Regions from separate parts of the Exiguobacterium sp. s138 genome, predicted to be linked through region 4. Evidence: riboswitches for the same ligand, from Rfam matches in the RefSeq annotation. Region 4 holds a riboswitch; each other region holds the start of a gene.
The links. Region 4 has a riboswitch for S-adenosylmethionine ahead of mtnK (S-methyl-5-thioribose kinase). Riboswitches for the same ligand answer to the same signal wherever they lie in the genome.

Region 1 (4,199 bases), on a different contig from region 4:
TTCGGGAAGGAAAACAGCCGGACGTCGGCTCCGACATCGGCTCCTTTTTCAACGAAGTGGAGCGCTTGCGTAAACGGAACAATCGGATCTTTTTTTCCGTGCAACAACATGATCGGCGGCGAGTCTGCTGTCAAATGCGTTACCGGCGAGACACGTGTCATGAGTTCCCGCCACTCGTCCCGTCCTCCTCCGTAAAACTTAATATGGGCAATCCACGTTTGAATGAACTTGAACAGGAGGAAGTTCGTCGGAGGATACAAGGCAATGACACCACTAATCAACGGGAGGCTTTCAGCTGTTTGTTCGCCGATGAATTCCATCGGGGAAAGTGCCGTCGTCAGCATTAACGCGGCGCCGGCCGAGTCTCCCCACAACACCATGCGTCCCCGCATAATCCGTAAATCGTCGGCTTCCTGATTTAAGAAACAAAGTGCATCCCGAACGTCTTCCAGATTATCCGGAAAATAACTGCCGTCCTCAAACAAGCGATAATCGATACTGCAAACGGCGATGCCGAGTTCCAGGAAACGTTCCACGATTGGCGTAAAACAAAAGACATCATCCCGATTTCCTCTGACGAAGGCTCCCCCGTGCGCATAAATCGCGACCGGGAAAGGACCGTCACCCGGCGGATAATATAAATCCAACTTCAGTTCTTGTTGATCGACGGTTTTAAACAAAATCGTCCGTGGCGCGAGTTGGACTTCCGACAGCGGAAGCGCCGGTTCCGTCCAGCGTAATAAAGCACCATAGTTGTTCCAGATGCTCGCCCCGGCTGCGGCTGTCGTTAAAATTGCCGCTCCTCCCATCAGCCAAGCAGTTTCCCGTTTCACCTCATCACCTCCAAAGCTTACTCTCGATTTCTAATCTTATTAATCTTTTACCCGATTTATTTAGAAGTCGAACGTCTTCCCCGACTTGTACTTGACGCTTCGTTTTGGATTCGTTATAGTGAAAAGGTTCAAATCGGAATAATTACGTTTTAATACTTTTTGGAGGGTTTATTCATATGAAAAAATTACTTTCAGCTTTCACGGTCGCCTTTGTCAGCGCTGCTTTTCTTGCTGCCTGCGGTTCTTCCGAATCCAGTCAAGATGCGACTGATCAAAAGCTTCGTGTGTATACATCGACATTCGCTACCGCGGCAATCGCCAAGGAAATTGGCGGAACCGATATCGACGTCAAGATGATTGTTCCACCCGGTGCCGATCCGCACTCGTACGAGCCGACGTCTAAACAACTGACAGAAATCGCACAAGGCGATCTGTTCCTCTTAACCGGTACGACGCTTGAACCGTACTCGAAAAAAATCAAAGCCAGTCTGAAAGGCAATGATGTCCGTTTCGTCGAGACGAGCAAAGGAATCGACTTACTCGAAGCAAGCGCCACGCTTCATGAACATGAAGGACACACCGACGAACATGCGGCAGAAGAACATGATCACGGCAAATTTGATCCGCATGTCTGGCTCGATCCGAACAATGCCAAAGTGATGGCTCAATCAATTACGACGGCACTCGCTAAAGAAGTACCTGCTAAAAAAGCAACGTTTGAGAAAAATCTCACCGCTTTTAATAGCAAGGCCGATAAGCTTGATCAAAACTTGCAACAGGCTGTTGATGAAGGATCCAAAAAAGAATTGCTCGTCACCCATGCCGCTTACGGATATTTAGCAGAACGCTACGGATTCTCGCAATTGCCGATTGCCGGTATCTCTCCGTCGGACGAGCCTTCGCAAAAACAACTGGCGGCGATCGTCAAGGAAGCCCAACTTCACGACTTGAAGTATATCGCTTTCGAAGAGACGGTTTCACCGAAAGTTGCCCGTGTCATTCAACAGGAAATCGGAGCGGAGGCCATTACGATCCACAACCTCGAGTCCGTCACGAAAGCACAGCAGAAGGCATCGTATTTTGAGTTGATGAATGAAAATGTCGCGACTCTCAAACAAGCACTTCAGTGAAGTAGTGTTGACATGCAGTAAAAGATGCGTTACGGTAGAAAACGTATTTCAGACAATTAAATGACTTCTTTTTATCGCGAGAGACGGAGGGACTGGCCCGATGATGTTTCGGCAGCGGACGATTAAATCGTACTGTGCCAAATCCAGCAAGCTGCGGCTTGAGAGATAAGAAGAGCGTCTTTTTCAGTAAAGACCTCCTTCTTTCTTGCGAAGGAGTCTTTTTTTGTACTTGTAGAAAAGGAGTGGTTTGATGAACGAAACGATTACACCGAATAAATGGGCACTTCTACCGTTACTTGTCTTTTTAGTTCTTTTTATCGGTGCCGGTATTTTTTACGATGACTTTTACAAGTTTCCGATTCTGATTGCGGCTTTGATTGCCTTGATTTTTGCGGCGGTCACAACAAAAGGCGGTATTAATCAGACCGTGGAACGGATTGCAGCAGGTGCAGGAAATCCGGACATCATGATTATGGTCTTTATCTTCTTGCTTGCCGGTGCCTTTTCCGGAACGGCCGATGCAATCGGCGCGATCGAAGCAACCGTCAATGCGTCATTAACATTTTTACCTCCGTCCCTCCTGATGAGCGGACTGTTCATCATCGCCGCCTTCATCTCGATGGCGATGGGGACTTCCACCGGTACGATTGCGGCACTCGCTCCGATTGCCCTTGGAATCCATGAAGCAACCGGTGTCAATGTTGCGATTGCGGCCGCCGCTGTCGTTGGTGGCGCAATGTTCGGCGACAACTTATCGTTCATTTCCGATACGACGATTGCAGCCGTCCGGACACAAAAAACCAACATGCGTGATAAATTCCGAACCAATTTCCTGATTGTTTTGCCGGCAGCTATTCTGACTATCATCATCCTGGCATTTGTCTCAAGCACAGGAAATGTCGTCGAAGCGAAGGCGTTTGAGTTTTATAAACTGATTCCGTATCTGTCCGTCATCATCCTCGCCTTGTTTGGCGTCAACGTCATTCTTGTTTTGATTGGTGGAACCGTTTTAACAGGTATCATCGGGATGATTGACGGCAGCTTCGGCTTAAGCGGTTTTGTCCTATCCATGTCTGACGGCCTGATGGGAATGGCGGAAATCTCGATTTTGACATTACTGATGGGTGGTCTCGTCAGTCTGATCACCTTTAACGGTGGGATTGCTTACCTGAAAGAAACGCTGACGCAAAAAATCTCTCAACGTCGCGGCGCGGAATTCAGCATGGCAGCACTCGTCAGTGCGACGAACCTCGCAACAGCGAACAATACGATTTCGATTCTTGTCGCCGGTCCACTGGCAGCAGAAATCGCCGATACGTATGACATCGACCGAAAAAAGTCAGCCAGTATTCTTGATATCTTCTCTTGCGGCATCCAAGGTATCATTCCCTACGGCGCCCAGTTGCTGATTGCCGCGGAATTGACGAAAACGGCCTCTCCGGAACTGATTCCTTATCTGTTTTATCCGTTCCTGCTGTTCGTTTGCGGATCTCTTGCGATTCTTTTCGGCTTCCCGCGTCGGAAAACATCGGACGCACGTCAAAAAAATGTTTCATAACAAACAGACCCGTCGCAACAGCGACGGGTCTTGTGTTTGTCTTATTTTTTCCGGTCTTGGCGGTTGAGAATGAAGTAAGCAATCGCTGGAAGCGGGAACTGAATCAGTCCTGCGCCTCCCCAGACCCATGGATTCCGCCCTGTCTTCCGGGCACCGAGGAACAAGCATGCCGCTTGTGTCCCTAATAAGGCTGCAAGGCCGGCCCACACACCTTTTGGTACGTTTTTAACAGATCGTTTCATAAAATACACCTCGTTTCCTTTATAGTTTTACCCTCCTCATTTCGCTTTCTAACCGTCTTTTTCCTCCCTTGAGCGTTGAAACAGACGTTCTTGCTTGTTCATGCTAAACTAAACGAGCAATTCCATATTCTCGTTTCATTGAAGGAGGAGTATACACATGCAATACGCAAAACTTTCAAATGGTGTCACGATTCCACAAATCGGATTTGGTGTCTGGCAAGTCGATGAAGAGACGGAAGCACCGGCTGCCGTCGCAGAAGCCCTTCGTGTCGGTTACCGTCATATTGATACGGCTGCCGTTTACAAAAACGAACGTGGTGTCGCCAAAGGAATTAAAGAAAGCGGCGTGAACCGTGAAGATCTCTTCTTAACGTCTAAAGTATGGAACGATGACATTCGTGCCGGACGCACTAAAGAAGCTTTCGCTGAGTCACTT
Region 2 (4,199 bases), on a different contig from region 4:
CCGGCACGGTTGTGTTTTGTGATGAACGAAGATACGCCGATATTTTTCGCCGCTTCAACAATCTGATCACGTCCGACGGCAGCCGTCGTTTTCGGAACCCGGATACCGGCTTTTCGAAGAGCCGTATACTGATTGATTTTACTGACTTCCAGTCGCAACGCACGTGTTCCGTTGAAGACCGTCCGGTCGTGTTCCTCGAGCCACGCGAGCACCCCTTCCGTCAGTTCCGGCGCGTAGCGGTGCCCGCGCGTATGCGAAGACGCACTCATCCGGCTGTAGAAGACGCCTTCCGGCGGGATTTCATCAAGCGGTACCTGTCCTTCATCGAGATGCCACTGTTCGTACGGCAGTTCCAGTTCCTCCAGTCGTTTGATCAGATGATCCGTCCATTCCTGATTTTCGTGTAAGATATGAATTTTTGTCATTTGATTTGACCTACCTTTCGTTTTTCTTCGACGAGCGGCATGACGTCGCGCGCGAAGCGTTCCATTTCTTCCAGTTGCGGTGAGAATTGAAGGAGCAACAGAGTAACGCCGACGTCTTCAAAGGCAAGAATCCGCTCGGCAATCTGTTCCGGTGTCCCAATTAAATCAGGACGGAGTCCGCGGTTCGAGACCGAATAGTCATTCCGTTTTACCTGTTGTTCGAGTTGCGATTTACTGACGAAGTCATCATACCCGGCGTACCCGGCACTGTCTTCCTTCACATCCGTAATCCGTTGCCACTCGCGCACCGCCTCTTCTTCCGTATCGCGGCAGATGATATAAGCTGCCAGTCCAAAACTTTCAAGCGGCGGTTGCCCTGTCGCTTGTCGGCGCGCCTTCATATCCTCAATCTTAACGGACACTTCTTCCACTGTTCCGCCGTGCATGACATAGGCATCACAGTGGTTGACGATGGTTTGCTTGCCGGCTTCACTTTCTCCACCTGCATACAATTTGATGCCCGGGCGTTGCGCCGGTTTTGGATGTAGTTGTGTCTTCTCGAGCGTATAGTAGTTACCGTCAAAGCTGTACGGGGAAGCATCTGCCCATAACCCTTTCATGATCGTGACAAACTCTTCCGTTCGGGCGTAACGTTCGTCGTGAGCCGTGAAGATCCCGTTGTACTGCCGGGCTTCTTCTTCCCACCAGGCGGAGACGACGTTCAGCGTAAAGCGCCCGTTGCTGAGTTGATCGATGTTTGCTGCCATCTTCGCGGTCGTCGCCGGATTATGGAATCCCGGACGGACGGCTGTCATGATTTCGAGACGCTCCGTCGTTGCGGCAATCGCCGCTGCTGTCGTCCAGGCTTCGAGACTTGGTGCTTCAAGCCCTTTGATGTCATTTAAGTTTAATTCCGCAATCAGTGTCGTCGAAAACCCGATTCGTTCTGCCGTTTGCGCGACCTGTTTCGCATAGTCGAACGTCGCCGGCATCTGTTCGTCTTCAACATTTCGTAACCATCCGCCAAAAATCGGTAACCAAAATCCATACTCCATCCGTTATGTCCCCCTTATAAAAAAATCGCTCTTCTCGAAAATCGAAAAGAGCGACGGATTGATCATGTCTGCTCTTATCTTCAAAGGAAAAATTCCTTTTAGGAAGTAGCACCTTCCGCTACGCGCGGGGTTGCTGAAGTGTCTTCGGGCCGTTCCCTCGACTTCTCTTGATAAGAATTATTGGAATTATCGTACACTTTTTAGCAGAGTAAAGCAACCATTAAACCTTGTTTTCCAATCGGAATTAAAAAAGGACGAGAGCTTGGCTCCCATCCTCTTCTCAAATTAATATGGTGCTACAAACGTTGATTGTTCACCAGGTGCTTCTTCTCCGCGGATCCGGTCGTAGAATTTCGCAAGCGTGACGCTGAAATAAGGTCCGACCCATAAGAAGGCGATTCCGATTGTAATTAAACCAAGCAGGAACCAGCCGATGAATGAAAGAACAAGCATGAAGGCTTCCATCTTATGTCCATCCATCATTTGTCGCGAACGTGTAATGGCGTCCAAAATACCGATTGACGGCTCATCGCGTAAAATGTAGAACGTCAAGAGGTATGAAAATGACTTGATGATTCCCGGGATGATCAGTAGTAAGAACCATAAACCAAGAAAAATACTTTGAACAATCGAAAGACCGACTGCTTTTAAGAAGATTTTGTACGGCTCAAACAAATCAACGATTTTCGCCTGTTCTTTCCGGGCGACAGACATCGCAAGCCATGTCCAGCCAATTGCTAGGGGTAGCAAAAGAATATTCAGTAAGAAACCGATCAAATCAATGGCTTGGATATCTTCATTCGCATCAGAAGAAAACATCGTTGGAATACCTTGAATGATGAGAAACAGTAAAAACATAAGTGCCATGAAGACCCAGCGACCACTGAGCGCTTCACGGGCGGATAATTTTAATTCTTTAATCATGAAGATCCTCCTCAAAATAAGTTCTATCTCTATTTACGGCTAATTAGGAGAGGAGTTTCATCTTTTTTCAGGATTTTCCTGTTTTCAACTGATTTAAGCGGGCTTTTTCAAGTTGGCGCTGGCATGCCGTATACAAAGAACGCCGCCCATCCAGCCGTTCCATCGCAAAGGGGATGTCATGTTTTTTCGCCTGGGCGATGACGTGTGCAGAAGCCGCATGAGATACCCGGCTTGTGACGACGACGATGGCATCGGTCTTTTTGGCAAGACCGGCGATTTTCTTCGCAGATTGAGCATCACCCGACAGATGAATCAGTTCGATTCCAGTTTTTTCGAAAAACGTCCGGTAGACCGGAGCTTGCTGTTCATTTCCGACGATGACGAGCCGCATGCCTTCGAACGATGCAAAATCGAGTGGTTCCTTATCAACGAAGTCAATCGGTTGTCCCGGTAGCGACGTCGTCACAAGCGGTGTCAACGGTTCGGATTTCTTTTCACGAATTCGGCGTGTCTTCCGTTCCTGTTTGACTTTCGACTTGCGTTTCATTTGTTTCAGATAGCGTTCCGATTTTTTGACGGCTGATCCGTGAGTCGGTTCAACTGACGAAGGTCCTGATGTGGTTGGACTGTTCGACGTTTCTAACAGTTGTACCGTCGGTTCTTCATATTGGAACGGATACTTCCAAGCAATCGTCAGTGTTTCCGGACGACCTTTCCACATGACGAGATCGACGAGCTGTCCTTCTTTCAGATGGAAGAATCGCATGTCTTCAACCGGTGTGGCGTAATAAAAGGACTTACCCGTCTCATCCTTTAATGGTCCTTCGACCGTCGATTCAATGATGCCATGATTTTTAACGATACATTTTTCAAAAACGATTCGTTCAGACAGTGGCTTCATCCGGTCAGTCGCGACAACAGCCATCACTTCAAGTGTCGTCCGGCGGGAGTCCTGATGTACGACTTGGACACGGATTTCCATTCCATGTTCAAGGTTCCATTGCCGGATTTCTGTTTCCGAGATATGACTGTTCGGCCATTCCCGTAAAGAACCACCTTTTAATTCCCGCACAAACGTATAGGCGTAACGTTGTTCGATGACAGGATTGATCTGTGCAGGAGGAATGACAGATTGTTCGAATGTGACCTCTTCTTCTGGTTCGCTCCACGCGATGTCCGGTTTTGCGGAGGGTGTATAGTAACGCGACATCTGCACCCATTCATCGATTCCCCGGATTTCCTCGAGCAGTAAGTCCCATTCTTCCACCGTTTCGACTACTTTCATTTTACCGGCGACTAACGTCTTCGCCTGCTCTACGATTTGTTGCATCATCTTCGACAACCCCTTTGCTTTTTTTCCAATATAGCAAGGGGCTGTCGGTTAGGTTGCTCAAAAAAAGACCAGGTTATTTTTTGTATATGGTTAGGATTTTATTTCGATTGAAGGATCACCGAGCCGGTATTTTTCGACGGAGACAATCAGAATCGTGATGATGACAAGTAAAAACCAGGACGATAACTTCCCGAAGTCGACCAGTTCCCATCCATCCTGCTGATTCGGATACACCCATCCTTTAAAAAAGGTCACGATGTTTTCCGCCAGCCAGATGAACCAGGCAATCAACCCAAACGAGAGGGTGAGCGGCATTCGGTAGACCGTTTCATCCAGACGGAAATAGACCCAGGACTTATAAAAGACGAGAGCAACAAGTCCCATCAAAATCCAACGGAAATCAAACAACCAATGATGGGTAAAGAAATTGACGTATACAAGCAGACCGGTCGCTAGAGCAAA
Region 3 (4,199 bases), on a different contig from region 4:
TCCACAATAATGTGTAATTTTCAGCTATTCGTTGACTTGCTGAATTGCATTCAACTATCCTTGAAAAGACAAGATGGTTAAAAAAGCAAAATATATTTTATATTTTTTAAATGAAAACAGAAGTGAGAGGGGAATTATTTTACATGAAACGTATTATTATCCGTGCGGGTATGACACCGTTTGAACAGTTCGACGCAGAATATTTGATGAAGCATAACTCAATCGGAGGGAACGTCGGAAACCTGATTTATCAATACAGTATTTTCCGCACCTTGATGACAGAGGGCACGACGATCACACCGGATTACTACTACTATGAAGAAGAGCGTGCAGATGAAATCAATGCGAACTTCGATTTATATGTCATTCCACTCGCTGATGCATTCCGTAAAGAATTCGTCCCGACACTTCGTAAATATACAAAATTGATTAAAAAACTAAAGATTCCGGTCGTCGTCATCGGTGTCGGTTTACGCGCACCGTTTGAAGCGAATTTAAACGACGGTTTCTCATTTGATGAAGACGTTAAAGCGTTTGTCAGCGCAGTTCTTGAGCGCTCAAGCATGCTTGGACTTCGCGGCGAAATCACATCAAAATATTTGACGCGTCTTGGTTTCCGCGAAGGAATCGATCACAAAGTCATCGGTTGCCCATCGATGTATGCGTTTGGTCGTGATTTGAAAATTCGTGAAACGAATATCACAAAAGATTCAATGATCGGTGTCAACTCGTCACGTCTTGCACCGCAAAACGTCCTTAACTTCATCACACGCGGAATGGAAGAGTACCCGAACCATTACTTCATCCCGCAATGGATGAAAGAGTTACGCTTGACGTACACAGGGACACATCCGATTGCTGACTTATCGGTCACGAACTATCCGGTCAAGATGTCGGATCCGACTTACATGAACGACCGTGTCCGTTTCTTCCTGAACGCACAGACATGGATCGACTTCTTGAAAGAAGCTGACTTCAGCTTCGGAGCACGTCTTCACGGTAACATCACGGCAACACTTGCCGGAACACCAAGTATCCTGATTCCGAAAGATGCACGGATGCGTGAATTAACGGATTATCACCAATTGACACACATCTGGGCAAATGACATCACGGACAGCACACGCTTGTCGGATGTGATTGAGTCGGCGGACTTCCAAAGCCCGACACGTGTTCAGGCACGTAACTTCGACAACTTCGTTGATTTCTTGAACACAAATGATTTAGAGCACATCTATAAAGAAACGAACTATCCGGAGAACGTTCCGTTTGATCGCGAAATGGCAAAAGCAGAGTTGCTCCCGGTCGTTAAACCGATCACAGGAATCAGCATCGAAGAAGCTGTTTCACGTTTTGAATCATACTTCCCAGCCGAAGAGCAAAAAATCGTGGCTGCTCAAAAACGCGATAAAGCAAAAATGGCTGAAAAAGATAAGAAAATCAAGTCACTTCAAGGCAAGTTGAACAATCAAACAAAAGAAATGAAGCATCAACAAGGCACATTGAACCGGAAAGCGGTTCGAATGGCATTGAAGACTGCCGATTTGTTTGCGAAAAAATAAGCGACAGACGTCTTATACCAATTTGGTGTAAGACGTTTTTTTGTATGATAAATTCTGAATTGTGTTGACAATATCAGAACGGGGTTGGTACTGTTATGAAAAATTACATTCTTATCCAGAGAGGTGGAGGGACTGGCCCTTTGAAGCCTCAGCAACAGGTCGAAAGATACTGTGCTAATTCCTGCGGGTGCCGTACCCGATCGATAAGCTTCTTTTTATTGTCGACCGACGCACCCATGTATGTGGGTGCGTTTTTTATTTTATGAGAGAAAGAGGAGTGTGGAGGAGCAATGAAAGAAGGAACGTTTCGTCGGAAAATGGAATCCCGGCATATCGTCATGCTGTCACTTGGCGGTGTCATCGGGACGGGATTATTTTTAAGTACAGGGTATACGCTGGAGCAGGCAGGGCGTGTCGGCACGATTTTATCGTACCTGGTCGGAGCGCTTGCCGTATATCTCGTCATGCTCTGTTTAGGAGAGTTGAGCGTACATATGCCGGAAACCGGTGCCTTTCACAGTTACGCGACAAAATATCTTGGGTCCGGAACAGGTTATACCGTCGCCTGGCTCTACTGGCTGACTTGGACGGTTGCGCTCGGTTCAGAGTTTACGGCGGCCGGTTTATTGATGCAACGCTGGTTTCCGGACGTTCCGGTCTGGCTGTTCAGCACGTTATTCGTTGTCATGATTTTAGGGATTAACGTCTTGACGGTTCGATTGTTCGCAGAAGTCGAATTTTGGTTTTCCGCCGTCAAGGTGCTGACGATTTTAGTGTTCATCGTCTTAGGGACAGCGGCAATCGTCGGATTTTTACCGCTTGCCGAGGGATCTCAGGCTCCGATGCTTGCTCCTTTGACGGAGGGTGGACTGTTTCCACACGGAGCATTCGCCATCTTGATGACCATGCTCGCGGTCAACTTTGCCTATTCCGGAACAGAGTTGATCGGGATTGCGGCAGGTGAAGCCGTTGATCCGAAACGAACGGTGCCGCTGGCCATTCGAACGACTGTCTTCCGGCTCGTGCTATTTTTTGTCGGAACGATCATTGTGCTCGCGATTCTGTTACCGAATGACTCAAAAGGAGTGCTCGAAAGTCCGTTCGTTGCCGTGTTCGAACGGATCGGTCTCCCGTTTGCAGCAGACATCATGAACTTCGTCATCCTGACAGCGATTTTATCGGCAGCGAACTCCGGTCTGTACGCCGCATCACGGATGCTTTGGTCTTTATCCGATCAACGGATGATTACGCCGTACTTTTCTAAATTAAATGCGAGCGGAGTACCGACACGTGCCGTTCTCTTCAGTATGCTCGGTGGTCTGCTTGCCCTGTTCTCCAGCGTCTATGCACCGGGTTCCGTCTACATTGCGCTTGTCTCGATCTCGGGACTGGCAGTCGTCGTTGTCTGGATGAGTATCAGCGCCTCACAGTTCATGTTCCGCAAGCGCTATCTGCAAGAGGGGCATGATCTAAACGATTTGGTTTACCGGACGCCCTGGTATCCGTTTGTACCGATTCTGTCGTTTTTAATGTGTTTGGCTTCATTGATCGGAATCGCCTTTGATCCGACGCAACGGGTCGCCCTCTATTTCGGGGTTCCGTTTATCGCGGTCTGTTACATCGTTCATCATCTGACAAAAACATCATGGAAACGGAGTGTGGAAGATGTCAAAGAACAACAATCCAGTTGAACAACTGTTAAAAGAAAAACCCTATATTTTATTGGACGGAGCACTGGCGACGGAACTTGAACGCCATGGGAGAAATCTCGATGATCCGCTTTGGTCGGCCCGGGTACTGCTTGAAGAACCGGAACAGATTCACCGCGTCCATGCGGATTATTTTAAAATCGGGGCGGATTGCGCCATCACGTCCAGCTACCAAGCGAGTGTCGCCGGCTTCAGCAGCCGGGGGATTAAAGAAGAGGAAGCGATCGAGCTGATGAAACAAACGGTCTATCTGGCACAGCAGGCACGTGCGGAAACCGGACCGGCAGCGGATCACGCTTTGATTGCGGGATCGATTGGTCCTTATGGTGCCTATCTCTCGGACGGATCCGAATACATCGGTCATTACGGAGTCGACGATGCGCAACTTGAAGCTTTCCACCGTCCTCGTCTGGAAGCGTTAATCGCGGCAGGGGCGGACGTGTTGGCATTTGAGACGATTCCCTCCTTGCAGGAAGCGAAAATGCTGTTCCGGCTGCTCGAGGAGTTTCCGGAACAATCGGCCTGGCTTGCCTTTTCCCTGCGTGACGCAACACACATCAGTGAAGGAACACCGTTGAGTGAATGTATCGAAGCGTTAGGAGATCATCCGCAACTGGCGGCGATCGGCGCGAACTGTTTTCCGGCATCGATTGCGACAGAGTTCATCACGACATTAAAACAACTGACGGATGTCCCGATTATCGTCTATCCGAATTCCGGTGAGCAGTATGATCCGGTCAGCAAGACCTGGTCCGGTGAAACAGTGTGTACAGCGTTTGAAGACATTGCTCCGGAATGGTATGCCGCAGGTGCCCGGTTAATCGGCGGATGTTGTCGGACGACACCGGAGCAGATTGAGCGGATTCAGCAAAAGGTGACAATCGGTTAACCGGAAGTCGTATCTAATGAAGGACAAAAAAAGAGAGCG
Region 4 (4,199 bases):
TGCGTCGAGGGCTTGGCGGAAAGCGAGGACACCGGCCGCAGCGCCCTGCGGATGACCGTGAACGCCGCCGCCGGCATTGATGACGGAATCAGTCCCGAAATCCCGAACGAGCTGAGCGACGAGACCGGGATGAATACCTGCCGAGGGAACCGGAAGAATCGTCTTCGTTTCTCCGATCCGTGTCGCTTCGACAGCAATTCCGCGCGCCAAGTCTTTGGCGAGGGCGACGTTTCCGTACGGCGACGGGAATAACGTCAAATCGGCACCGGCCAGCCGCGGTAAAGTCCCTAGTAAAACAGGGGCTGCAATGCCGTATTCGGGGCTTGCGATTAAGGCTCCGCTTAAGGCCGGATGATTAAAGATCGGAACGGAAATGTCCGGATCAGCCGCCAATTCGCGCAGGACATCGAGTCCATATGTAAACGTATTGAGCAGGAAAGCGGTCGCACCGGCTTCGATCAAACGTTTCGCCTGATCCTTTAAGCCGAAGACGGGACCACTCAACGTAATCGCGTAAAGCGCCCGTTTGCCGGTTTTTTCGTAATGGGCATTCAGGACTTCACGTCCGATCCGTGCCCGGTCAAGTGCCGGTGTCAACGGATTGTCGTATAGAATCTCATCATCTTTGACGAGATCGATGCCGCCCGCGAGCTGCGCTTCGAGTTGTTCCCGCAAAAAGGTGAGGTCCCGACCGATGACGCCTTTAAAGATGCTCATCAACAGAGGACGGTCGTGGACTTGAATCAATTGACGGACGCCCTCGATGCCGAATTTGGCGCCGGGGAAGTCAGTGGTGAATGAAGCCGGAAGCTGTAAATCTGTTAATTTGATTTGTCCGTCGAGCGACAGTTTGCCGAAGACCGTCGTTAAGATGGCGGAAAAGTCGCGTGAGACGTTGTGTTCCGGATAACGGATCGTGATGTAGCCTTTGCCGTCATGTTCTTCGGTATGAACAACTTGTCCTTTGAACGATTCAAGCTGCTGTTGTTCCAAATGATTTAAATCGGTCCACGAACCAACGGTCAAACCGAGCGCGATTTGTTCTGCCCGTTTTGGTAACTGATCCGTCGTTCCGAGTTGGTAGGTTGCGGTAATATACGTCATATCGACTGTCTCTCCCTTGTTGAAGAATACAAAAATGGTCCCTCGTCAATGACAAGAGACCATGAAAAATTGCGCGTGGACTCTTATCTGTCAGCGTAATAGCTGCAAGAATTAGCACCGTGCCAAGTGGTCGGTTGCTGCGACATCGTAGGGCTCGTCCCTCCGTCTGCTCTTGATAAGAATTGGATGAAATTGTGAAATCTAATTGCAATTTTTACATGAGATTCGTCACTTGTCAAACTATATTTTGAAAATTTATTTTTTTGAAAATACTTCTTCTATAGACGGTTCCGTTTTTGAAGCCACTTCACTAAAAAATGGAATTGACAGACGGCTAGCAACGCACGTAGTATTCAAATCAACATCAATCACACGACAACTACATATGACTCTTATCGTGAGTTGGCAGAGGGAATTGGCCCGAAGACGCCGCAGCAACCGACCATCCGGCACGGTGCTACATCCAACAGACATTCGTCTGAGAGATAAGAGGACGGAATATTCTGCCGCGCCTCTTTTCTTTGACGAAAAGAGGCGTTTTTTCGTGTGATCACCAAGGAGGAAAACAGAATGGGGTATCAAGCATTTACAGTACAGGACGCGATTGAACGGGTCCGGACAATTGGTTTGATCGGCAATGAACCGGTGACGGCAGAAGAAATCGGCGACGGGAATTTAAATCTCGTTTTCCGGATTCAGGCAGGAGAAAAACGACTGATTTTAAAGCAGGCGTTACCATATGCGAAAGTCGTCGGCGAAAGCTGGCCGCTGTCGCTCGAACGGGCCTGGATTGAACAATCGGCCCTAAAAGAATTCGCGAAAGTCGCCGTTCCGTTCGTCCCGCATGTCTACCATGCGAGCAAAGAAGAAGCATTCACAGTGATGGAAGATTTGTCGCACCTGACAATCGTCCGGGGCGGACTGCTTGAAGGGGAGGAGTATCCGTTGCTCGCGGAACACATCGGTTCGTATTTGGCGCGGACGCTGTTTTATACATCGGATTTTGCACTTGGACCGGTCGCAAAAAAACAAGTGGCGCGTAACTACTATAATCCGGATCTCTGTGATATCACGGAAAAATTAATCTTTACGGATCCGTTTTATGACGCGGAAACGAATGCGATTGAAGCAGGACTCGAAGCGGAGGTCGCCCGGATTTGGAACGACGCGGAGCTGAAACGGGAAGTCGCGAAGCTTGAAGCATTGTTCATCACGAAGGGCGATGCGTTATTGCACGGGGACTTACATACCGGAAGTATTTTTGCTTCAGCCGATGAAACAAAAGTCATCGATCCCGAGTTCGCCTTTTACGGACCGTTCGGTTTTGATGTCGGACAATTCATCGCGCATCTCTGCTTTGCCGCGTATCCGAACTATGCCGAGTTGCGGGAAGCACGGGTCAAGGATATCGACACGTTTTGGCTGACCTTTGCTTCGACGTTCAAAGCGTTATGGGAACGGGAAGCCGCCGAACCGTTCCGTTCAGCGGACGGGCTTGTTGACGATGTCCTCAGCACGATTTTACAGGACGCACTTGGCTTTGCCGGTTGTGAATTGATCCGACGGACGATCGGACTCGCACCGGTCGCCGACCTTGAGAGCATCACTGATGAAACAGAGCGACTCGAGCGGAAACGGCATGCGTTACGTCTTGGAGTGGCACTGATCAAACGCCGGACCGAATGCAAGACGTTCACTGATTTACGAAACTTCGATTTGACGGAGGAACTCAGCCGATGAGCCGATTCGTTCAGAGCATCATCTATGAAAACCGGACGGTGACGATTTTGGATCAGACCCGTCTTCCGGAAGAAGAACATTATGAAATCATTCATGACTTGGCGCAGGCGATTGACGCCATCAAACAATTACGGGTCCGCGGCGCACCGGCCATCAGTCTGTTCGGCGGATTCGTCCTCGTTCAGGAAGCGTTTCGGACGACAGGGACGCTGACTGAAGCAAAACAGGGGCTGTTGACGGTGTCGGCACAATTACTTGCGACCCGTCCGACGGCGGTCAATCTACGAAATGTCCTTGATGAGCTGAATCAGCTGATCGTTTCAGCTACGACGCTAAAAGAACTGCCGATACGTCTCGAACAAAAGGCATTGGAACTTTATACGACGGATGCCAAGACATCACGTCAAATCGGGGTTCATGCACTGGAATTGTTCGAGTCCGGTGATCGGGTACTGACGATTTGTAATGCCGGATCAATTGCGACAGCAGCTTACGGAACGGCGCTCGCTCCGTTTTATCTTGCGAAAGAACAGGGGATTCCGCTCGCGGTTTATGCTTCGGAAACGCGGCCTTTGTTGCAGGGTGCACGTTTGACGACATGGGAGTTGCAACGGGCAGGGATTGACGTCACCTTGATCACGGACAATATGGTCGCGCATACGATCAAAGAAAAAAAGATCACGGCAATCATCGTCGGAGCGGACCGGATTACCCGGAACGGCGATACCGCCAATAAGATCGGAACGTTTCAGCTGGCCTTGCTGGCCCGTGCGTTTGGCATTCCGTTTTACGTTGCCGCACCGCTCTCGACGTTCGATTTTACGAGCCTGTCAGGAGACGAGATCGAGATTGAAGAACGCGATGCACGTGAAGTGACACAACTTGCCGGAAAAGCGACGGCACCGGCCGGCGTAGCAGTCTTTAATCCGGCATTTGATGTGACACCGCATGAATTGATCACGGCGATCATTACGGAACTCGGAGTCATCGAGCATCCTTCCGTAGAAACGATTGAACAAATGGTTGGACAGCAAACAAACTAAACAGACAGGGGAGATCGAGATGAAAAAATTAGCATTGGCTGTACTGGCACCAGCGGTCTTACTGGCTGCTTGCGCGAACAGTGAAGCAACACCGATGAAAAAAATCAGCGGTGTACCGGAAGGGGTTCAGGGTGATGTCAAGATTGCCGTTATCCGTAACCTTGCTTCCGACGACCATACAAAACAGTTTTTGGACGGCGCCCGCTCGGAAGGGGAAGCACTTGGTTTTCAAGTCAACACGTTTATCTCGGAAGGGAATGACGTCAAGTTCAAGGAGTTGGTCGCCCAAGCCGTTCAGCAGGATTATGACGG

Region 1: another riboswitch for S-adenosylmethionine. It lies ahead of KNP91_RS10220 (Na+/H+ antiporter NhaC family protein); the one in region 4 lies ahead of mtnK (S-methyl-5-thioribose kinase).
Region 2: another riboswitch for S-adenosylmethionine. It lies ahead of KNP91_RS10925 (LLM class flavin-dependent oxidoreductase); the one in region 4 lies ahead of mtnK (S-methyl-5-thioribose kinase).
Region 3: another riboswitch for S-adenosylmethionine. It lies ahead of KNP91_RS11065 (amino acid permease); the one in region 4 lies ahead of mtnK (S-methyl-5-thioribose kinase).

The regions. Positions count from the first base shown of each region.
Region 1 covers NZ_JACSMW010000004.1:13,622-17,820, forward strand. The annotation lists gene KNP91_RS10210 (alpha/beta hydrolase fold domain-containing protein) at 1-833, opposite strand, end outside; gene KNP91_RS10215 (metal ABC transporter solute-binding protein, Zn/Mn family) at 1,010-1,963, shown strand; SAM riboswitch class I at 2,032-2,135, shown strand; gene KNP91_RS10220 (Na+/H+ antiporter NhaC family protein) at 2,214-3,521, shown strand; gene KNP91_RS10225 (hypothetical protein) at 3,563-3,763, opposite strand; gene KNP91_RS10230 (aldo/keto reductase) at 3,921-4,199, shown strand, end outside.
Region 2 covers NZ_JACSMW010000004.1:158,705-162,903, forward strand. The annotation lists gene KNP91_RS10920 (ATP-grasp domain-containing protein) at 1-425, opposite strand, end outside; gene KNP91_RS10925 (LLM class flavin-dependent oxidoreductase) at 422-1,480, opposite strand; SAM riboswitch class I at 1,552-1,657, opposite strand; gene KNP91_RS10930 (DUF975 family protein) at 1,766-2,404, opposite strand; gene KNP91_RS10935 (DUF2325 domain-containing protein) at 2,472-3,737, opposite strand; gene KNP91_RS10940 (DUF817 domain-containing protein) at 3,828-4,199, opposite strand, start outside.
Region 3 covers NZ_JACSMW010000004.1:184,590-188,788, reverse strand. The annotation lists gene KNP91_RS11070 (polysaccharide pyruvyl transferase family protein) at 144-1,562, shown strand; SAM riboswitch class I at 1,671-1,772, shown strand; gene KNP91_RS11065 (amino acid permease) at 1,853-3,253, shown strand; gene mmuM (homocysteine S-methyltransferase) at 3,228-4,160, shown strand.
Region 4 covers NZ_JACSMW010000008.1:83,260-87,458, forward strand. The annotation lists gene KNP91_RS14175 (2,3-diketo-5-methylthiopentyl-1-phosphate enolase) at 1-1,104, opposite strand, end outside; SAM riboswitch class I at 1,185-1,286, opposite strand; SAM riboswitch class I at 1,494-1,596, shown strand; gene mtnK (S-methyl-5-thioribose kinase) at 1,675-2,844, shown strand; gene mtnA (S-methyl-5-thioribose-1-phosphate isomerase) at 2,841-3,887, shown strand; gene KNP91_RS14190 (sugar ABC transporter substrate-binding protein) at 3,907-4,199, shown strand, end outside.